3 regions of the Cytobacillus oceanisediminis genome follow, and region 2 is predicted to be linked to each of the others. Evidence: a T-box and tRNA genes for the amino acid it is inferred to sense, from the RefSeq annotation. Region 2 holds a T-box; the other regions hold tRNA genes.
The links. The T-box of region 2 lies ahead of tyrS (tyrosine--tRNA ligase). A T-box ahead of a tRNA ligase gene usually reads a tRNA of that ligase, here a tRNA-Tyr.
Positions count from the first base shown of each region.

Region 1: it encodes a tRNA-Tyr, which carries the amino acid that the T-box ahead of tyrS (tyrosine--tRNA ligase) is inferred to sense. The anticodon was not compared.
Region 3: it encodes a tRNA-Tyr, which carries the amino acid that the T-box ahead of tyrS (tyrosine--tRNA ligase) is inferred to sense. The anticodon was not compared.

Region 1 is NZ_CP065511.1:1,393,419-1,400,591, forward strand. It holds rRNA gene IRB79_RS07210 (16S ribosomal RNA) at 1-73, shown strand, start outside; rRNA gene IRB79_RS07215 (23S ribosomal RNA) at 280-3,188, shown strand; rRNA gene rrf (5S ribosomal RNA) at 3,441-3,557, shown strand; tRNA gene IRB79_RS07225 (tRNA-Asn) at 3,578-3,652, shown strand; tRNA gene IRB79_RS07230 (tRNA-Ser) at 3,656-3,746, shown strand; tRNA gene IRB79_RS07235 (tRNA-Glu) at 3,762-3,836, shown strand; tRNA gene IRB79_RS07240 (tRNA-Val) at 3,841-3,916, shown strand; tRNA gene IRB79_RS07245 (tRNA-Met) at 3,926-3,999, shown strand; tRNA gene IRB79_RS07250 (tRNA-Asp) at 4,003-4,079, shown strand; tRNA gene IRB79_RS07255 (tRNA-Phe) at 4,103-4,175, shown strand; tRNA gene IRB79_RS07260 (tRNA-Thr) at 4,194-4,269, shown strand; tRNA gene IRB79_RS07265 (tRNA-Tyr) at 4,287-4,370, shown strand; tRNA gene IRB79_RS07270 (tRNA-Trp) at 4,378-4,451, shown strand; tRNA gene IRB79_RS07275 (tRNA-His) at 4,463-4,538, shown strand; tRNA gene IRB79_RS07280 (tRNA-Gln) at 4,597-4,671, shown strand; tRNA gene IRB79_RS07285 (tRNA-Gly) at 4,676-4,750, shown strand; tRNA gene IRB79_RS07290 (tRNA-Cys) at 4,769-4,842, shown strand; tRNA gene IRB79_RS07295 (tRNA-Leu) at 4,871-4,959, shown strand; tRNA gene IRB79_RS07300 (tRNA-Leu) at 4,983-5,064, shown strand; gene IRB79_RS07305 (nuclease-related domain-containing protein) at 5,675-6,436, opposite strand; gene IRB79_RS07310 (carbohydrate ABC transporter permease) at 6,619-7,173, shown strand, end outside.
Region 2 is NZ_CP065511.1:4,657,458-4,664,630, reverse strand. It holds gene acsA (acetate--CoA ligase) at 1-817, shown strand, start outside; gene IRB79_RS23365 (transglycosylase domain-containing protein) at 999-3,884, opposite strand; T-box leader at 4,039-4,264, shown strand; gene tyrS (tyrosine--tRNA ligase) at 4,342-5,601, shown strand; gene rpsD (30S ribosomal protein S4) at 5,700-6,302, opposite strand; gene IRB79_RS23350 (sensor domain-containing diguanylate cyclase) at 6,885-7,173, shown strand, end outside.
Region 3 is NZ_CP065511.1:421,164-428,336, reverse strand. It holds gene cdaA (diadenylate cyclase CdaA) at 1-435, opposite strand, end outside; gene IRB79_RS02260 (anti-sigma factor family protein) at 613-1,248, opposite strand; gene sigW (RNA polymerase sigma factor SigW) at 1,266-1,829, opposite strand; gene IRB79_RS27990 (aspartyl-phosphate phosphatase Spo0E family protein) at 2,004-2,162, shown strand; gene rocF (arginase) at 2,204-3,109, opposite strand; tRNA gene IRB79_RS02245 (tRNA-Ala) at 3,324-3,396, opposite strand; tRNA gene IRB79_RS02240 (tRNA-Gly) at 3,400-3,474, opposite strand; tRNA gene IRB79_RS02235 (tRNA-Lys) at 3,544-3,616, opposite strand; tRNA gene IRB79_RS02230 (tRNA-Gln) at 3,772-3,846, opposite strand; tRNA gene IRB79_RS02225 (tRNA-Tyr) at 3,911-3,994, opposite strand; tRNA gene IRB79_RS02220 (tRNA-Thr) at 4,007-4,082, opposite strand; tRNA gene IRB79_RS02215 (tRNA-Val) at 4,088-4,163, opposite strand; tRNA gene IRB79_RS02210 (tRNA-Glu) at 4,168-4,242, opposite strand; tRNA gene IRB79_RS02205 (tRNA-Thr) at 4,270-4,342, opposite strand; tRNA gene IRB79_RS02200 (tRNA-Asn) at 4,378-4,452, opposite strand; rRNA gene rrf (5S ribosomal RNA) at 4,474-4,590, opposite strand; rRNA gene IRB79_RS02190 (23S ribosomal RNA) at 4,717-7,173, opposite strand, start outside.

The sequences.
Region 1 (7,173 bases), 2.1 Mb from region 2:
GGTGGGACAGATGATTGGGGTGAAGTCGTAACAAGGTAGCCGTATCGGAAGGTGCGGCTGGATCACCTCCTTTCTAAGGATATTTACATGAAACGTGACGCGTTTTGTTCGTTTAGTTTTGAGAGTCCAATCTCTCAATGATAGATTCGTTCTTTGAAAACTAGATAATGTTAATGAAGAAGCAATAACCGAGTAATCGCCATTTTAGTGAATTCTCTCTATGTTAAATAGAGTTAAAAACCTTTGATGCTGTTCATCTTCGATGAACCCGTCAAATACGGTTAAGTTATGAAGGGCGCACGGTGAATGCCTTGGCACTAGGAGCCGATGAAGGACGGTACTAACACCGATATGCTTCGGGGAGCTGTAAGTAAGCTTTGATCCGGAGATTTCCGAATGGGGAAACCCCCTATCCGTAATGGGATAGGATCTTTACCTGAATACATAGGGTATTGAAGGCAGACCCGGGGAACTGAAACATCTAAGTACCCGGAGGAAGAGAAAGCAAACGCGATTCCCTGAGTAGCATGAGCGAAACGGGATTAGCCCAAACCAGGAGGCTTGCCTCCTGGGGTTGTAGGACACTCTACACGGAGTTACAAAGGAACGAGGTAAATGAACAGGTCTGGAAAGGCCGGCCAGAGAAGGTAAAAGCCCTGTAGTTGAAACTTCGTTCCTCCAGAGTGGATCCTGAGTACGGCGGGACACGAGAAATCCGTCGGAAGCAGGGAGGACCATCTCCCAAGGCTAAATACTCCCTAGTGACCGATAGTGAACCAGTACCGTGAGGGAAAGGTGAAAAGCACCCCGGAAGGGGAGTGAAAGAGATCCTGAAACCGTGTGCCTACAAGTAGTTAGAGCCCGTTAATGGGTGATAGCGTGCCTTTTGTAGAATGAACCGGCGAGTTACGATTACATGCGAGGTTAAGTTGAAGAGACGGAGCCGCAGCGAAAGCGAGTCTGAATAGGGCGAATGAGTATGTGGTCGTAGACCCGAAACCAGGTGATCTACCCATGTCCAGGGTGAAGTCCAGGTAACACTGGATGGAGGCCGAACCCACGCACGTTGAAAAGTGCGGGGATGAGGTGTGGTAGCGGAGAAATTCCAATCGAACTTGGAGATAGCTGGTTCTCTCCGAAATAGCTTTAGGCTAGCCTCATGTAGTAAGAGTCTTGGAGGTAGAGCACTGTTTGGACTAGGGGCCCCCATCGGGTTACCGAATTCAGACAAACTCCGAATGCCAAAGACTTATCCATGGGAGTCAGACTGCGAGTGATAAGATCCGTAGTCAAGAGGGAAACAGCCCAGACCACCAGCTAAGGTCCCAAAGTATACGTTAAGTGGAAAAGGATGTGGAGTTGCTTAGACAACCAGGATGTTGGCTTAGAAGCAGCCACCATTTAAAGAGTGCGTAATAGCTCACTGGTCGAGTGACTCCGCGCCGAAAATGTACCGGGGCTAAACGTATCACCGAAGCTGTGGATTGACATCTTACGATGTCAGTGGTAGGAGAGCGTTCTAAGGGCGTTGAAGCGGGATCGCAAGGACCCGTGGAGCGCTTAGAAGTGAGAATGCCGGTATGAGTAGCGAAAGATGGGTGAGAATCCCATCCACCGAATGCCTAAGGTTTCCTGAGGAAGGCTCGTCCGCTCAGGGTTAGTCGGGACCTAAGCCGAGGCTGAAAAGCGTAGGCGATGGACAACAGGTTGATATTCCTGTACCACCTCTTTACCGTTTGAGCAATGGGGGGACGCAGGAGGATAGGGTAAGCGCGCTGCTGGATTAGCGCGTCCAAGCAGTTAGGCCGGTAACGAGGCAAATCCGTTACCACACAGGCTGAGCTGTGACGGCGAGGAAGTTTAGTACCGAAGTTCCTGATTCCACACTGCCAAGAAAAGCCTCTAGCGAGGGAAAAGGTGCCCGTACCGCAAACCGACACAGGTAGGCGAGGAGAGAATCCTAAGGTGAGCGAGAGAACTCTCGTTAAGGAACTCGGCAAAATGACCCGTAACTTCGGGAGAAGGGGTGCTCATTAGGTGCATAGCCCTGATGAGCAGTGAATAGGCCCAGGCGACTGTTTAGCAAAACACAGGTCTCTGCGAAGCAAGGCGAAGTATAGGGCTGACGCCTGCCCGGTGCTGGAAGGTTAAGAGGAGAGGTTAGCGCAAGCGAAGCTTTGAATCGAAGCCCCAGTAAACGGCCGTAACTATAACGGTCCTAAGGTAGCGAAATTCCTTGTCGGGTAAGTTCCGACCCGCACGAAAGGCGTAACGATCTGGGCACTGTCTCAACGAGAGACTCGGTGAAATTATAGTACCTGTGAAGATGCAGGTTACCCGCGACAGGACGGAAAGACCCGTGGAGCTTTACTGTAGCCTGATATTGAATTTTGGTACAGCTTGTACAGGATAGGTAGGAGCCTGAGAAGCCGGAGCGCCAGCTTCGGTGGAGGCGTCGGTGGATACTACCCTGGCTGTATTGAAATTCTAACCCGCGCCCCTTATCGGGGCGGGAGACAGTGTCAGGTGGGCAGTTTGACTGGGGCGGTCGCCTCCTAAAAGTAACGGAGGCGCCCAAAGGTTCCCTCAGAATGGTTGGAAATCATTCGCAGAGTGTAAAGGCACAAGGGAGCTTGACTGCGAGACCTACAAGTCGAGCAGGGACGAAAGTCGGGCTTAGTGATCCGGTGGTTCCGCATGGAAGGGCCATCGCTCAACGGATAAAAGCTACCCCGGGATAACAGGCTTATCTCCCCAAGAGTCCACATCGACGGGAGGTTTGGCACCTCGATGTCGGCTCATCGCATCCTGGGGCTGTAGTCGGTCCCAAGGGTTGGGCTGTTCGCCCATTAAAGCGGTACGCGAGCTGGGTTCAGAACGTCGTGAGACAGTTCGGTCCCTATCCGTCGTGGGCGCAGGAAATTTGAGAGGAGCTGTCCTTAGTACGAGAGGACCGGGATGGACGCACCGCTGGTGTACCAGTTGTCTTGCCAAAGGCATCGCTGGGTAGCTATGTGCGGAAGGGATAAGTGCTGAAAGCATCTAAGCATGAAGCCCCCCTCGAGATGAGATTTCCCATAGCGTCAAGCTAGTAAGATCCCTGAAAGATGATCAGGTTGATAGGTCAGAGGTGGAAGCGTGGCGACATGTGGAGCTGACTGATACTAATCGATCGAGGACTTAACCAAAAAGAAAAGCGAAGGCGACTGTTCAACTTCGAGAGACGTTGGAGAGCCGGCCATTCAAATCCTGGTTTTGGGATTTGGAGGGACGGATCGAAACGGCCGAGAAGTTAGGAGCCGAAGCTAGACAAGTCATTGGTTATTACTCGGCAAACACTTCTTCATGCATTATCTAGTTTTGAGGGAACGAAAAAAAGTAAATTTCCTCTTGAAAAATGATAGAAAGACGGTATAATAATACTTGTCTTTGAAAAATAGTCTGGTGGCGATGGCGAGAAGGTCACACCCGTTCCCATACCGAACACGGAAGTTAAGCTTCTCAGCGCCAATGGTAGTTAGGGGCTGTCCCCTTGTGAGAGTAGGACGCTGCCGGGCTGTTTTACAAATATCATTATTCCGCAGTAGCTCAGTGGTAGAGCATTCGGCTGTTAACCGAACGGTCGTAGGTTCGAATCCTACCTGCGGAGCCAAATGGAGAGCTGTCCGAGTGGCCGAAGGAGCACGATTGGAAATCGTGTATACGCTAACCGCGTATCAAGGGTTCAAATCCCTTGCTCTCCGCCATTATAATTTCACATTGGCCCCTTGGTCAAGCGGTTAAGACACCGCCCTTTCACGGCGGTAACACGGGTTCGAATCCCGTAGGGGTCACCATTTTGGAGGATTAGCTCAGCTGGGAGAGCATCTGCCTTACAAGCAGAGGGTCGGCGGTTCGATCCCGTCATCCTCCACCATATTATTGTCGCGGGGTGGAGCAGTCCGGTAGCTCGTCGGGCTCATAACCCGAAGGTCGCAGGTTCAAATCCTGCCCCCGCAATCTGGTCCGGTAGTTCAGTTGGTTAGAATGCCTGCCTGTCACGCAGGAGGTCGCGGGTTCGAGTCCCGTCCGGACCGCCATTTTTACAAAGTAAATAATATGTGGCTCAGTAGCTCAGTCGGTAGAGCAAAGGACTGAAAATCCTTGTGTCGGCGGTTCGATTCCGTCCTGAGCCACCTTTACTGAATTGATTAGCCGGTGTAGCTCAATTGGTAGAGCAACTGACTTGTAATCAGTAGGTTGGGGGTTCAAGTCCTCTCGCCGGCACCATTTTTTTATGTTAATATGGAGGGGTAGCGAAGTGGCTAAACGCGGCGGACTGTAAATCCGCTCCTTCGGGTTCGGCAGTTCGAATCTGCCCCCCTCCACCATTTATATAGGGGTATAGTTTAATGGTAAAACGAAGGTCTCCAAAACCTTTGATGTGGGTTCGATTCCTACTACCCCTGCCAATATAATAATGGCGGCTGTGGCGAAGTGGTTAACGCATCGGATTGTGGCTCCGACACTCGTGGGTTCGATTCCCATCAGTCGCCCCATAATTTTTAAGTAACAGTACGAGTATAACTCTCATATAAATGTAATATGAATGATCAATGGGCTATAGCCAAGCGGTAAGGCACCGGACTTTGACTCCGTCACTCGCAGGTTCGAATCCTGCTAGCCCAGCCATTTTGCGGAAGTAGTTCAGTGGTAGAACATCACCTTGCCAAGGTGGGGGTCGCGGGTTCGAATCCCGTCTTCCGCTCCAGAATAAACTTCAAATTATGGCGGCATAGCCAAGTGGTAAGGCAGAGGTCTGCAAAACCTTTACCACCGGTTCGAATCCGGTTGCCGCCTCCATAATCTAAATCTTGATTCGCTTATATACGCCGGGGTGGCGGAACTGGCAGACGCACAGGACTTAAAATCCTGCGGTAGGTGACTACCGTACCGGTTCGATTCCGGTCCTCGGCACCACAAGATTTACTACATTTTAATATGCCGGTGTGGCGGAATTGGCAGACGCGCACGACTCAAAATCGTGTTCCTTCTGGAGTGTCGGTTCGACCCCGACCACCGGTATCTGAAAAGAGGTTTCCTTTATTGGGAAACCTTTTTTTGTTCAGGAATTAATTTTAATTATGGGATCCCTATCATTTGAAAAATGTTGCTGCTTGGGTTGTAAACAGAAATTATATATGGCTCCGAACGATTCAGAGGGGACTTTCGAATGGGGTTCTGAATTGTTCGGAGCCATATATTGAATTGTTTAATTAGTATTTTAACTTGGCTACCTTAAAAAAATATAAGAGCATCATTCATTAGTTAAATATGAAGAATGAAACGAAAAAGATTAGACGTGCTTGTAATAGCTACATATGAAGAGCAGGAATGAAAGAGAGCTAAACGTGCGCGATTCTAGCAATATGAGAAGAGGAGGGGAACGAAAGAGAGCTAAACGTGCCCGATCTTAGCAATATGCGAAGAGGAAGGGGGCGAAAGGGCAGTATTCATCTGGAAGCCTTATAATAAATACTGAAGTCTTTATTTATAATATGATGATTTTCCCGTATTTATTAGCGTGTAATTATTTACAAGGATCTTTCTTATAGTTTTCTTTGAGTACATGGTTTTGCACCATTCATGTATATTAGCTGTAGTAACTTTTAGTTCTGGAAATAATAATCTATATTCATCTACACTTCTGGTAACTGCATGAGTAATATCCTCTTTTTATTCCACATTTTAGGCATATCATAGTTAATTTATTGAAAGGCATTATAAAAGTTTTGCAAGATAAGCATGTCATCCACTTCTCCAGGCCTTCAAAAGTATATTCCAATCCCCTGCCAAAAGATGTTTCCTCCAAATGCAAAGACATTAACTTGTCCGCCAGCATTAAATGGTTTTTATTCGCCGGCTGAGGTTTCAATTTTAATTTGTCCATAAATCGCTTAATTTGTGCTGGAAATATAGCGGGAAGATTCATTGTGGATTGATATAGGTGGAATCCGGGGTTAATAAAAATAAGAAGAGCCTTAAGAGGGGTTTTTACTCTCAATTCCTGCAGCAGTCTTCTCAGGAGGGATTCACATCGCTGCAGCTGCAGAAGAGGGTTCTTAACTTCTGTATTTGTTTGTGCGGTGTACCATCTGTCTTGTTCGATATAAAAGTCTCCCTCATAATTCTTAACTTCAAAAATATAGATACAGTCCCCAGTGATTAATAGTGAATCTATCTGGAAAAAGGTGTTACTGTAATCGAACAATAAATCATGAAGAATAGTCCATTCCTCAGGCGATTCTTCTAGCAGCTCATCAAATATCTTCTCACCTGAAAAACCTTTTTCTAAATTAAGAAAGTGGCTGTAATCTTTAGGGGTAAGCCGCATTCTTCCATGTAAAAACCGAAGCATCTTTAATTCTTCTGGTTCATACCGAAATTTTAATATCATAACTCACATCCCAATATTCAAGATAGCTTCATTCTATGCAATATCTTCCATTAAGGCAAGTTACACCTATAAGAAGTCAAAATATTGCACCATTTTAGTCAATCCAGTCACCTATATATGCAAGCGGCTTCAAATATAATGAAGGAAAGCGTTTGCAAGAGATGAGGGGGCGGTGAAAAGAATTGGAGACAAAGGTTGAGATACAGGAACCAGCAGTTAAGGCAGAGATTAAAACAGTATCTAGGAAAAAAGCAAATCTGAAAAAAATCCTAACGTACAGTGCTTTTGTAGGACCGGCATTAATTTTTTTTCTGGTGATTCAGATCATTCCCTTCTTGATGGGGATTTATTATTCTTTTACGTCCTGGAATGGTGTCAGTTCTGTGGTTGAATGGGTCGGACTTGAAAATTATATTAAGATTTTTAAGAATGATCCTAAGTTTTTTGATTCCTTTATTTTTACTACCAAGTTTATGTTAGCTTCGGTTATTATTAGTAATTTACTAGGTTTTGGGCTTGCATTATTATTGAACGCAGCCTTGAAGTCCAGGAATTTATTGCGGACTGTGTTTTTCATTCCTAATGTTATCGGGGGATTATTGCTTGGGTTCATCTGGCAGTTTATTTTTGTAAAAGGGTTTACTGCAATTGGAAATCTTACAGATCTGTCCGTTTTTAAGCTTCCATGGCTTGGGGATGAGACAACAGCATTCTGGGGAATTGTGATTGTGTTTGCC
Region 2 (7,173 bases):
TAGTGCTCCGACCGCTTTCCGCATGCTGATGGGGGCGGGCGATGAAGTTGTGAAAAAGTTTGATTTAAGCTCCCTCCGTCATGTCCTCAGTGTCGGGGAACCGCTAAATCCTGAAGTTGTCAGATGGGGTATAAAAGTATTCAATATGCGCATCCATGATACATGGTGGATGACAGAAACAGGTGCACAGCTCATCTGCAACTATCCTTGCCTGGAAATTAAGCCGGGATCCATGGGTAAGCCGATTCCGGGTGTTAAAGCAGCCATTGTCGATGATCAGGGAAATGAGCTGCCGCCAAACCGCATGGGGAACCTTGCGATTAAAAAAGGCTGGCCTTCCATGATGAATGCCATCTGGAATAACGAGCAAAAATATGAATCTTATTTTATGCCAGGTGACTGGTATGTTTCGGGAGATTCGGCATATATGGATGAAGATGGATATTTCTGGTTCCAGGGTCGTGTAGATGATGTTATCATGACATCTGGCGAACGTGTAGGGCCGTTTGAAGTAGAGAGCAAGCTGATCGAACATCCAGCTGTTGCAGAAGCTGGAGTTATCGGAAAGCCGGATCCTGTCCGTGGTGAAATAATAAAGGCATTTGTTGCTTTACGAGACGGACATGAACCTTCTGAAGAACTGGTGGAAGAAATCCGCCAATTCGTTAAGAAAGGCCTTGCTGCCCACGCTGCCCCGCGTGAAATTGAATTCCGCGACAAACTTCCAAAAACCCGAAGCGGCAAAATTATGCGCCGGGTGCTTAAAGCATGGGAACTGGACCTGCCAACTGGCGATTTGTCTACAATGGAAGATTAATAGAGGAGACCGCTGCATAAATGAGCAGCGGTTTTTGTTATTGTTTCAAGCCTGATAGTTATAAACTCTTTGATAATATTGTTTAGTAAAGTATCCAGAATATATTTTTGGCAATTGTTATTTCTATAAAGAAAAAGCAGAATCCCAAGCCCTGTTTGGGCCAATGGGATTCTGCTTTTCTTTAATTAGTTTCTTCACCTTCACTGGGTTCTGATGGTTTCTCAGCATCAGGCTTTTCCTCGGCTGGAGGAGGATCTTTAGGTTTTTCCTCTTTAGGTTTCTCCTCTTTCGGCTTTTCTTCTTTAGGCTTCTCTTCTTTCGGTTTTTCTTCTTCCGGCTTTTTGCCGATTTCTACTACATTGGAAGGAGCAGACTCTCTGCCGGCAATGTCAACGGCTGTTACATGGATCGAGCCGCTTCCAGCCTTAAAGCTAAGGGAGGAACCTGCTTTTATCGTACCAACTTTTTTGCCGCCGTTATAGACGCGGTATCCAATTACATCATTTTCAGGATGTGCACCCCAAGTAATAGTTTCGCCAGAAGCTTTTATGCCTGGGGATGCGGGTGCTTTACCGTTATCTTTGAGCTGGTCAGCGCTAGTCAGTATGCTCTTCCAGCGTTCTTTATTCGGAATAAGGTCGCTTGGATTCGCCTTAATTCCGAAGAGCTTTTCGATATAATCTGGATTCACAACCAATCCCGGCTCTGTAAATTCTTCAGGAGTTGAATCAAGCGCCATATATTTCTTGTTGCCGATTCTGACAAGTTTTCCATTGCCCAGGCTATCATCCACCTTTGTTGGAACAAACTTTGCATTAAATAAGTCTGTTTCAACCAGACCGGCTCTTGAGCAAGCTTCAGAAGGAAGCAGGCCTGAAATGGCACAGAATGAACGTCTTACGATTCCGCCCGGCATTTTAAAGCTTTCGCTCGGATCAACAAGATCAGGTGCGACGTCATATGCTGCATTCATCAAATCCGCCCAGAGATAGTTATTGCGCAAACTATAGCTTAGCGGTCCAGGGGCTTTTAATGATTTAGGCGTATCATATCCTGACCATATGCCGAAAGTGACATTCGGGTTGGATGCCACGAACCATGCATCTATGAATTCAGTACCAGTACCTGTTTTCCCTGCCCAATCAGAACTGAACTTCAATCTGCTCTTAATCGATGTGGCAGTTCCGCTGTTAATAACGTCTCTCATCATATCGATTGTAAGGTACGCTGTCTGTGGACTAAATACATCAACAGGCTCGGATTTATTCTGGAATATTATGTTCCCGTCTTTATCTGTGATTTTTTCAATCATATAGGCGTCAACAAACTTCCCGCCGTTGGCAAATGTAGTAAAGGCGTTCGTATTTTCTTCAACGGTTACCCCATATTCCAAAGAACCAATGGATGTAGACAAGTTTGTATAGTCAGGGCCGATCAGAGAGGTAAAGCCCATTTTTTCCAGATAAGCGGCAGGCCGCTGTCCGACTATATCCTTATAGAGCTTAACAGCTGGGACATTGTATGAATGCTTGAGTGCATGTCTGGCTGAGACGAGCCCGCTATAGGTATTCGTATAGTTCTTTGGCCAAGGCCTATTTAATCCTGGACTTAGGTATAGCGGCACATCAGGCAGAATAGTGCCGGGCGCTGCTTTTCCAAGTTCCATTGCAGGAGCATAGACTAAAAGCGGCTTCATGGTTGAACCATTTTGCCTTAGAGCGCTTGTAGCATGATTCAGCTGCTCGCGTTTGTGATCGCGTCCGCCGACAAAGCTGATGATTTTACCGGTTTTATTTTCAATCAATATGGCACCAACCTCTACGGGCTCCATGATTTGCTTATCTTCACCGGTTTCCGGGTCCTTAATCGTCTCAGGTTTGTCTGGCCCATAATAAGGGTAATTATTTTTCACCTGCTGCATTTTATCATAAATATCTTTGTTAATCGTCGTATGGATCTGGAAGCCATTCTGGCGGATCGTCCGGTCTGCCAGAGTCCTGTATTCCTCTCGGAGCTCGTCATCTTCTTTTAAGTCCTGCTCTTCGTATCCATCATTTTTTGCGAGAATCTTAGTCATGATGTTTACTGCACGTTCTTCAATTTCATACGTCAAATATGGATACTTTTCCAATGGGCTTTCTGAAGGCGTTGTGAAATCCTTGGTCAGGTCGTAAGCCAAAGCTTCCTCGTATTGCTTCTGGTCAATCTTTCCATCGTCATACATTCTTTTCAGAACGGTTTTCATCCTCGAGAAACCTGGTTCCAGATTCTCTTTGACCGTTCCTTCCCTTGTAAAAGGAGTGTAGCCGAATGGACTCTGAGGCAGCCCTGCTATGAATGCGGCCTGAGGCAAAGTTAATTCTTTAGCACTCACCCCAAAAATGCCTTTGGCAGCTGCTTCAACTCCGGCAACATTACGTCCGGATGCATTTCTTCCAAAGGTAGATACATTCAGGTAGGCTTCCAATATCTCTTTTTTATCAAAGAATTTCTCCAGTCGCAAAGCAAGCAGGATCTCTTTTGCTTTCCTTTCAAAAGAAACTTCATTCGTTAAGATTTGGTTCTTTATCAGCTGCTGTGTAAGTGTACTTCCGCCGGATTGAACAGATGAATTTGTTACTTCCTGGAACAGTGCGCGCATAATCGCTTTTGGCACCACTCCGTCATGCTCGTAGAAATATTCATCTTCAGTAGCGACAACTGCGTTAATTAAGTGTTCCGAAACATCATCAAGCTTAATTTCCTCACGTTCAAGGTCTGTTCTCAGCTTTCCTAAATATACGTTATTTGCAAAGTATATTTGCGATGTCTCTTCATAGTCATAAATATCTTTTTTCATGCTGGCATAGGATCGGATGGGTTCATCCTTTACCAGCGACGCGAAATAACCAGCTCCAAGTCCTCCCGCGAATGCACCGCCAACGACAGCCAGTATGATAAAGAGCAAAGTAAGATTCCAGATAACCTGGTACGTTATACTCGCTCCTTTAGCTGCTTTTTTATTCCCGAAAAGGCCCGGAGTTTGCCTTAATTTATCAAATAACATCTGAAACTTTTCTTTCATCATATCAATCCCCCTAAATCACATCTATTATAGCATATTGCGACATAGTAATATGACAAGGTTCGCCATTTATCTGAAATTTCCTTTTTTTGCACAGGCATTTGACATTTGGCTGATTTTTATGATAAAAATGTTTTATCTTAGACGTTAAAATATTTTACAGGCATTGATGGGAACCCAGTAATGCTTCTATCCCTGTTTCAGAAAGCCGGCGTTCGCTGCGAGCCGGTACAAATAGAAGGATGAATTACCTCCCTGAGCTTTCACTGTCAACCTGCACAGCAGTTATAGCAGTGGACGGATTATCCGTTATTCTGAAAGAGTGGAGGACAGCTGTCCTCAATTTGGGTGGTACCGCGCAAAAATGATCATGCGTCCCTGCATATTTGCAGGGGCGTTTTTTGTATGGGTGATACCCTGTTAATGCCTTGAAAATAGCCGTTAATTAGGAGGAGTTAAGATGAGTTTACTTGAAGATTTGCAATGGAGAGGGATTGTTTACCAGCAGACAGATGAAGAGGGCATTGAGAACACTCTCGGAAAAGAGGCAATCTCTTTATACTGCGGTGTAGACCCAACAGCTGACAGCATGCATATTGGGCATCTTCTGCCGTTTTTGACTTTAAGGCGCTTTCAAAAAGAAGGCCATCGTCCAATCGTTCTTGTAGGCGGAGCCACTGGCCTGATTGGAGATCCAAGCGGTAAAAGCGAAGAGCGGAAGCTGCAGACGCTGGAAACTGTACAGCATAATGTGGACTGCATAAAGAACCAGCTAAAAAGAATTTTTGATTTTGAAAGTGAAAATGGTGCAATCATGGTTAACAACTATGATTGGGCAGGCTCCATGGATATCGTTACTTTCCTGCGTGATTACGGGAAACATGTCGGAGTCAATTACATGCTCGCTAAAGACACCATTTCTTCCAGACTGGAAACGGGAATTTCCTTTACTGAATTCACTTACACCATCCTGCAGGCAATGGATTTCCTTCATTTATATGAGAACCATAACTGCAAAATGCAGATTGGCGGTAGCGACCAATGGGGGAATATCACAACCGGCCTTGAGCTCATCCGCAAAATGGCGCCTGAAGGGTCCAAGGCATATGGTCTGACCATCCCTCTGGTTACGAAAGCGGATGGAACTAAATTCGGCAAAACGGAAAGCGGAGCAATCTGGCTTGATCCGGAGAAAACATCTCCTTATGAGTTTTACCAGTTCTGGATTAACACAGCAGATGCGGATGTAATCAAATACCTTAAGTTCTTTACATTCTTATACCGTGAAGAAATTGAAGGCCTTGAAAAAGCTGTTCAGGAAGAACCGCATCTCCGCAAAGCCCAAAAAGCACTTGCTGAAGAAATGACACGCCTGATCCATGGGGATGAAGCATTGGAACAGGCTATTAAGATTACAGCAGCGTTATTCAGCGGAGAAATTAAAAACCTTTCGGCCTCAGAGATCAAACAAGGCTTTAAGGATGTTCCATCTTATGAGCATTCAGAAGGCGGAGAATTGGGGATCGTTGATTTGCTTGTTGCTGCCAAAATCTCTCCATCCAAACGCCAGGCACGTGAAGATGTGACGAATGGAGCTGTTTCAGTAAATGGAGAACGCATAACGGAGCTTGACTACACACTCTCTGATAAGGACAAGATTGAAGGCCAATTTACTGTCATTCGCCGCGGAAAGAAGAAATACTTTTTAATTAAATACTAAAATGTAAGCCCTCCTGTGACGGAGGGCTTTTTGCACAACCCAGGAATTTTCCAGACAGAAAAAAAACTGCCGAAATGTATTCGGCAGTTTTACTATTATTAACGAGAATAGAATTCAACGATTAGAGATTCGTTGATTTCAGCTGGAAGTTCAGAACGCTCAGGCATGCGAGTGAAAGTTCCTTCTAGCTTGTCTGCATCGAAAGATACGAAGTCAGGTACGAAGTTGTTTACTTCGATTGCTTCTTTAACGATGTCAAGGCTGCGAGATTTTTCGCGAAGTGTAATTGTTTGACCAGGTGCTACGCGGTATGATGGAATATCAACGCGAGATCCATCAACCATGATGTGACCATGGTTAACTAGCTGACGAGCTTGACGGCGAGTGCGTGCAAGACCTAAACGGTAAACCACGTTGTCAAGGCGTGATTCAAGAAGAATCATGAAGTTTTCACCGTGCTTACCAGGCATTTTGCCAGCTTTATCGAATAAATTGCGGAATTGACGCTCATTTACTCCGTACATATGACGAAGCTTTTGCTTCTCCTGCAATTGTAATCCGTATTCAGATAATTTTTTGCGCTGGTTTGGACCATGTTGTCCAGGAGCGTAAGGACGCTTTTCTAATTCTTTACCAGTTCCGCTTAGAGAGATTCCAAGACGACGGGATAATTTCCAGCTTGGACCAGTATAACGAGCCATTTAAGACTCCTCCTTTTGTGTTTTTATTTGGGTAAAATAAAAACAGAAACAGATGCGCACAACAATCATGTCCATTTTGTTTTCATGTACCTTCGCCCTAGCAGCAGAGGGTTACACAGTACCCCATCCCCAGAAAACTCTGGTTGAGGAACAAAATGAGTGCATCAAGGTGCTCACATAGGCTGCAATATTTTACACAAGGAGTATTATATAATTTTTAAAGGATAAAAGTCAAGATGATTTTATTTTTTACTCCTTCATATTTAAAGGATGTTTAAATTATAAGCGAAGTTTTTGTCCTTTGCCATATTTCACATGAAATTAGAAAACTTATAAAGAGTCCATTTGCAAGATATGATATAATAAAGAAAAAATTGGAATTGTTTAATTAAAGGAAGGCGGCTTCGTTTTTTTTATTTTAATGTGTATTTTTGTCGATTTCTTATCTTAAAAGATATGAATATAGGAAAGTTGAAACGAAATAGCCACATGTATGCTGAAAATATTAATTCTGGTCCGTTATAATATACCTTATTGGTTTAAAGATTCATGATCTGAGACATTTGATGGGTGATAATAAAGATGGATACACTTGAACGCCAAATCATACTTAATTTAAAAAGCCGATTTTTTGACATTATCGATACGGAGAACGGTTTCTTTCACTATGAAAAATTACTGAATGAAATGCTTTCTGCCATTAAAGCCCTTACCGGAGCTGATGAAATAACTCTGTACGTCTTTAATGAATGGAAGCAGGAGTTCTTTGCAGAAGCTGCCACGAACCCGGATGCTTTGCTTTCACCTGCTTTTTCAGGTGATTTAAAAAGATGGGCTAACAAAAACAGAGAATTGCAGAGTTTAGGCACTG
Region 3 (7,173 bases), 1.1 Mb from region 2:
TTCAATATAATCGTTCATCCCTGTTTCCCGCTCAACTGAAATAAGCGCCCCAATGCGGCGTTTAGCCATATAATCCACAGCCTTAGCTATGGATTCGACGAGTTTCTCCTGATTTTCCTCCTCCTGATTAGCCGTCCTTGAGAAGAATCTTCCTCTCCCCAATTGCTCCAATGCTCTTCGCAGCTCCGGCTGGAAAATGATTATGATGGCCAGAAATCCCCAAAGAAGCACTTGTTCCATCATCCAGCCTAATGTTTGCAGGTGGAACTTGTCGCTTGCTACTTTAACCAGGATAATGACAAAAATCCCTTTCAGCAATTGGACAGCCTTTGTTCCTTTAACAATCATTATGAGCTTATAGATGACGTACCAGACAAGGAGAATGTCTATTGTATTAGCCAACAATTTCAAAATAGAGAAATCTGCAAACGACATTATCCTTCCTCCAAATATATATTTCAAAAGCAATCAATGCTTAAAGTTCCTTTATGTAACTTTCATATTATATCATATTTAACGCTAATTCCAATTTTGAGACAACAGACACCACCTGGAAAAATAAGTACACTAAGAATCCCTGCCTTAAAGCAGGGATTCTTACTATGGTTATGTCTATTTCTCTTTGTCTGTTTCTCCGTTTTCAAATACATTTACAGCATCCTTGGCTGCCTTTTTGATGTGATACCACAGCCATTCAAAAATGGCATCAACCTCTTCGATTTCTCCGGTAACATTACCGGCTGAAGCCATGTACTGCTGGCCATTGATGACCGTAACATTTCCGTCTATTTCGCCCTTGATTTCCAAGTCGCCGTTCTTAACCACTACATCGCCTTTTACCACTTCGCCTTCTGGTACAATCACCTTATCGTTTTGCACAACAAGGTTTGGCTGCTTAGAAACCGATAGTTGGTGATCCTGATCCCAGGAAGAAACGACGCTTCCCATCATCAGAACAAGAAAGAGGGATGCCGCAGTTAAAAGCGGATGATGCCTGAACCAGCGCTGAACCCCGACTTTTCGCTTTTCTTTAGGCAATTTCGCCATAACGTTTGCCGTGAAATTTTCAGGTGCCTGTATATGTGAAGTGCTTTGGACTAAAGCGATCGTCTTCTTTAATTCATGGAAATGAATTTGGCATTCCTCACAGTTCTGCAAATGTGCCCTTAATTCCTTCTCATGTTCGGCTGAGATCTCTTCATCTAGGTACTCATGCATATAAACAACCATTTCTGCTGGACATTTCAAAGTTCTCACCCTCTTTTTTAAACGTATCTTAATTGATTCCTAAGTGCTTCCCTGCCCCGGTGAATCCTGGTTTTAACCGTTCCCAGAGGAAGGTCGAGCGTTTCACTGATCTCGTTCAGCGATAATTCTTCAATATATTTTAAAACAATAACCGAACGATATTTCTCCGGAAGCTTCGATATTTCCCTTTGGATTGTTTCCTGGAGTTCAAGGCTTTCTACATCTTCCTCCGGCAGCCTCGCATCGGAAGCAATTTGAGAATACATGTTCAGTCCATCCGTTCCTGCGACCTCTGCATCCAGATAATAATCAGGCTTCTTTTTTCTGATTCTGTCTATACAAAGGTTAGTGGCAATCCGATAGAGCCACGTGGAAAATTTCAAGTCAATATTAAAGCTGGCAATGTTTACATAGGCTCTTAAGAAAGCCTCCTGAGCAATATCCTCTGCCTCATGCCTGTTTCCCAGCATTCTGTAGCAAATCTGAAAAACTTTATCTTTGTATATTTCAACAACTTCAGCATAAGCATCCTGGTCGCCTTTTAATACTTGCTTTATCCTCTTCTTTACGATTGTCTCCATTTTTTTACCTCCGCTCCAGTGCGGCTAATCGATAATACGAATCGATAGCGGAAAAGGTTTCATTTTAATAAAAAAACATTCAATTTCTATATTAGCAAATTTTTACTTATTCTGGTTTATTTTTTTTCTTTTAGGGTATAAAAGTACTAAATTAATCGAAAAGGGTTGGTTACGGTGTGTGTTAAGGAACTATTGAGAGATATTGAGGATTGCCGGTCAAGAATGATCCAGTTAGCAGGTTCCGCTTCTTTTACAGATCATATGGTAGTTGATACCAGCACGAAACTCGATCAACTTCTAAATAAATATTATACACTCACAGCAAAAAAATGAGCAGAACTTGTTTACGTTCTGCTCATTTTTATTTTCTATTATTATAGAAGCTTTTCGCCAAATAATGAACCCATAAGCGCGACTGCCACGGTAGCTGTTTTGTTTTTGTCATCCAAAATCGGGTTAACCTCTACAAATTCAGCCGATGTAATGATCTGAGATTCTGCGAGCATCTCCATGGCCAAGTGGCTTTCACGGTAGCTGATGCCGCCAATAACTGGAGTTCCAACACCCGGTGCATCATGCGGATCCAGCCCATCCAAATCCAGTGACAGATGAACACCATCTGTATTTCTTTCTTTTAAATATGTAATAGACTCCTCCATAACCTTTGTCATCCCAAGCCGGTCAATTTCGTGCATGGTGTATACTTTAATGCCTTTTTCCTTAATAAGCTCCCGCTCTCCTTCATCCAAAGATCTTGCCCCAATAATGACAATATTCTCCGGCTTAACCTTTGGAGCATATCCTCCTACATTGGTTAAAAGCGGGTGCCCAATTCCCAAGCTTACTGCAAGAGGCATGCCATGAATGTTCCCTGAAGGTGAAGTTTCAGCTGTATTTAAATCCCCGTGGGCATCATACCAGATTACCCCAAGATTTTTGTAATGCTTCGAAACACCGGCCAATGTTCCAATTGCGATGCTGTGATCGCCGCCAAGTACTAATGGAAAAGAACCACTTTCTATTGCTTTATCAACTTCTTCTCCTAGTTTTTCTGTCTTTTCAGCAATAAGGTCCAAGTTTCTAAGATTTGAATTTGGATCGATTTGAACTTCCGGACGGCCAATGGCAATATCGCCCTGGTCATGGATATCTTCGAATAAACACTTTAATCGCTCATTCACACCTGCATATCGGATCGCACTTGGCCCCATGTCCACACCGCGTCTCATCTGGCCAAGATCCATCGGCATTCCAATTATCGATAATTTCTGTCTTTTCATAGTACAAGTCCTCCCTTTCCCTTTATACTCATATTTTAACCGCTTTCAAACACATGACTCAACTCGACAAAATCGTGTATATATATGCGGCTGCCAGGAAAGAGGCTTCTAAATATACTATGTTAGCTTCCTATGTTTTTGCCAAATTATTGTTTGTAAAGTAAAAAATCCCTAAACCATGCTGGTCTAAGGATTGTCGTATTATGTATAAAGGTGGAGCCTAGCGGGATCGAACCGCTGACCTCCTGCGTGCAAAGCAGGCGCTCTCCCAGCTGAGCTAAGGCCCCATTTGGAGCGGAAGACGGGATTCGAACCCGCGACCCCCACCTTGGCAAGGTGATGTTCTACCACTGAACTACTTCCGCAAAAAATATTTATATTTACAAGTAAGACCTTCAGGACTCGATTCCTAAGGTCTGCGTCTTTCTATAAAGTGAGCCATGAAGGACTCGAACCTTCGACCCTCTGATTAAAAGTCAGATGCTCTACCGACTGAGCTAATGGCTCATAATATAATCCTGATGCCTGAACTTCATTTGCAGATGTGCTTCAAAGCCCTTCGGTCTTTGTCGCAGATTATAAAAGCTTGCCAATCAGGGATGTAACGCTTCGATGCTGCAATCTTTTAAAATCCTCTACCGACTGAGCTAATGGATCAAAAATGGCTGGGCTAGCAGGATTCGAACCTGCGAGTGACGGAGTCAAAGTCCGGTGCCTTACCGCTTGGCTATAGCCCAATAATTACAAAATAAAAAGGACATTCATAGCTTGTCCAGTTTTTTGTGTTTTATTAAGAATAAATGGTGGAGGGGGGCAGATTCGAACTGCCGAACCCGAAGGAGCGGATTTACAGTCCGCCGCGTTTAGCCACTTCGCTACCCCTCCATCTAAAAAAGATGGTGCCGGCGAGAGGACTTGAACCCCCAACCTACTGATTACAAGTCAGTTGCTCTACCAATTGAGCTACACCGGCAAATATGGTGGAGGATGACGGGATCGAACCGCCGACCCTCTGCTTGTAAGGCAGATGCTCTCCCAGCTGAGCTAATCCTCCAAAATGGTGACCCCTACGGGATTCGAACCCGTGTTACCGCCGTGAAAGGGCGGTGTCTTAACCGCTTGACCAAGGGGCCTAGTACTCTAGTTGTCTACATTAAGAGAGCTTCCAACCGGGCTCGAACCGGTGACCTCTTCCTTACCATGGAAGTGCTCTACCTGCTGAGCTATGGAAGCAACAGCTCATAATTCCCAAAAGGGCTTTATGAAAATGGCTCCGCAGGCAGGATTCGAACCTGCGACCGTTCGGTTAACAGCCGAATGCTCTACCACTGAGCTACTGCGGAAAAGTGGTATTTTGGTAAACAGCCCGGCAGCGTCCTACTCTCACAAGGGGACAGCCCCTAACTACCATCGGCGCTGAGAAGCTTAACTTCCGTGTTCGGTATGGGAACGGGTGTGACCTTCTCGCCATCGCCACCAGACTATTTTCAAAAGACAAGTATGATTATACTTTCTTTTGATGTTTTTTTCAAGAGGAAATTTCATTTTTTCGTTCCCTCAAAACTAGATAATGCATGAAGAAGTATTGCCGAGTATTCACCAATGACTTGGTTAAGTCCTCGATCGATTAGTATCAGTCAGCTCCACATGTCGCCACGCTTCCACCTCTGACCTATCAACCTGATCATCTTTCAGGGATCTTACTAGCTTGACGCTATGGGAAATCTCATCTCGAGGGGGGCTTCATGCTTAGATGCTTTCAGCACTTATCCCTTCCGCACATAGCTACCCAGCGATGCCTTTGGCAAGACAACTGGTACACCAGCGGTGCGTCCATCCCGGTCCTCTCGTACTAAGGACAGCTCCTCTCAAATTTCCTGCGCCCACGACGGATAGGGACCGAACTGTCTCACGACGTTCTGAACCCAGCTCGCGTACCGCTTTAATGGGCGAACAGCCCAACCCTTGGGACCGACTACAGCCCCAGGATGCGATGAGCCGACATCGAGGTGCCAAACCTCCCCGTCGATGTGGACTCTTGGGGGAGATAAGCCTGTTATCCCCGGGGTAGCTTTTATCCGTTGAGCGATGGCCCTTCCATGCGGAACCACCGGATCACTAAGCCCGACTTTCGTCCCTGCTCGACTTGTAGGTCTCGCAGTCAAGCTCCCTTGTGCCTTTACACTCTGCGAATGATTTCCAACCATTCTGAGGGAACCTTTGGGCGCCTCCGTTACTTTTTAGGAGGCGACCGCCCCAGTCAAACTGCCCACCTGACACTGTCTCCCGCCCCGATAAGGGGCGCGGGTTAGAATTTCAATACAGCCAGGGTAGTATCCCACCGACGCCTCCACCGAAGCTGGCGCTCCGGCTTCTCAGGCTCCTACCTATCCTGTACAAGCTGTACCAAAATTCAATATCAGGCTACAGTAAAGCTCCACGGGTCTTTCCGTCCTGTCGCGGGTAACCTGCATCTTCACAGGTACTATAATTTCACCGAGTCTCTCGTTGAGACAGTGCCCAGATCGTTACGCCTTTCGTGCGGGTCGGAACTTACCCGACAAGGAATTTCGCTACCTTAGGACCGTTATAGTTACGCCGTTTACTGGGGCTTCGATTCAAAGCTTCGCTTGCGCTAACCTCTCCTCTTAACCTTCCAGCACCGGGCAGGCGTCAGCCCCTATACTTCGCCTTGCGGCTTCGCAGAGACCTGTGTTTTTGCTAAACAGTCGCCTGGGCCTATTCACTGCGGCTCATCAGGGCTATGCACCCTAATGAGCACCCCTTCTCCCGAAGTTACGGGGTCATTTTGCCGAGTTCCTTAACGAGAGTTCTCTCGCTCACCTTAGGATTCTCTCCTCGCCTACCTGTGTCGGTTTGCGGTACGGGCACCTTTTCCCTCGCTAGAGGCTTTTCTTGGCAGTGTGGAATCAGGAACTTCGGTACTAAATTTCCCTCGCCGTCACAGCTCAGCCTGTGTGGTAACGGGATTTGCCTCGTTACCGGCCTAACTGCTTGGACGCGCTAATCCAGCAGCGCGCTTACCCTATCCTCCTGCGTCCCCCCATTGCTCAAACGGTAAAGAGGTGGTACAGGAATATCAACCTGTTGTCCATCGCCTACGCTTTTCAGCCTCGGCTTAGGTCCCGACTAACCCTGAGCGGACGAGCCTTCCTCAGGAAACCTTAGGCATTCGGTGGATGGGATTCTCACCCATCTTTCGCTACTCATACCGGCATTCTCACTTCTAAGCGCTCCACCAGTCCTTGCGGTCTGGCTTCAACGCCCTTAGAACGCTCTCCTACCACTGACATCGTAAGATGTCAATCCACAGCTTCGGTGATACGTTTAGCCCCGGTACATTTTCGGCGCGGAGTCACTCGACCAGTGAGCTATTACGCACTCTTTAAATGGTGGCTGCTTCTAAGCCAACATCCTGGTTGTCTAAGCAACTCCACATCCTTTTCCACTTAACGTATACTTTGGGACCTTAGCTGGTGGTCTGGGCTGTTTCCTCTTGACTACGGATCTTATCACTCGCAGTCTGACTCCCATGGATAAGTCTTTGGCATTCGGAGTTTGTCTGAATTCGGTAACCCGATGGGGGCCCCTAGTCCAAACAGTGCTCTACCTCCAAGACTCTTACTACATGAGGCTAGCCCTAAAGCTATTTCGGAGAGAACCAGCTATCTCCAAGTTCGATTGGAATTTCTCCGCTACCCACACCTCATCCCCGCACTTTTCAACGTGCGTGGGTTCGGGCCTCCATCCAGTGTTACCTGGACTTCACCCTGGACATGGGTAGATCACCTGGTTTCGGGTCTACGACCACATACTCATTCGCCCTATTCAGACTCGCTTTCGCTGCGGCTCCGTCTCTTCAACTTAACCTCGCATGTAATCGTAACTCGCCGGTTCATTCTACAAAAGGCACGCTATCACCCATTAACGGGCTCTAACTACTTGTAGGCACACGGTTTCAGGATCTCTTTCACTCCCCTTCCGGGGTGCTTTTCACCTTTCCCTCACGGTACTGGTTCACTATCGGTCACTAGGGAGTATTT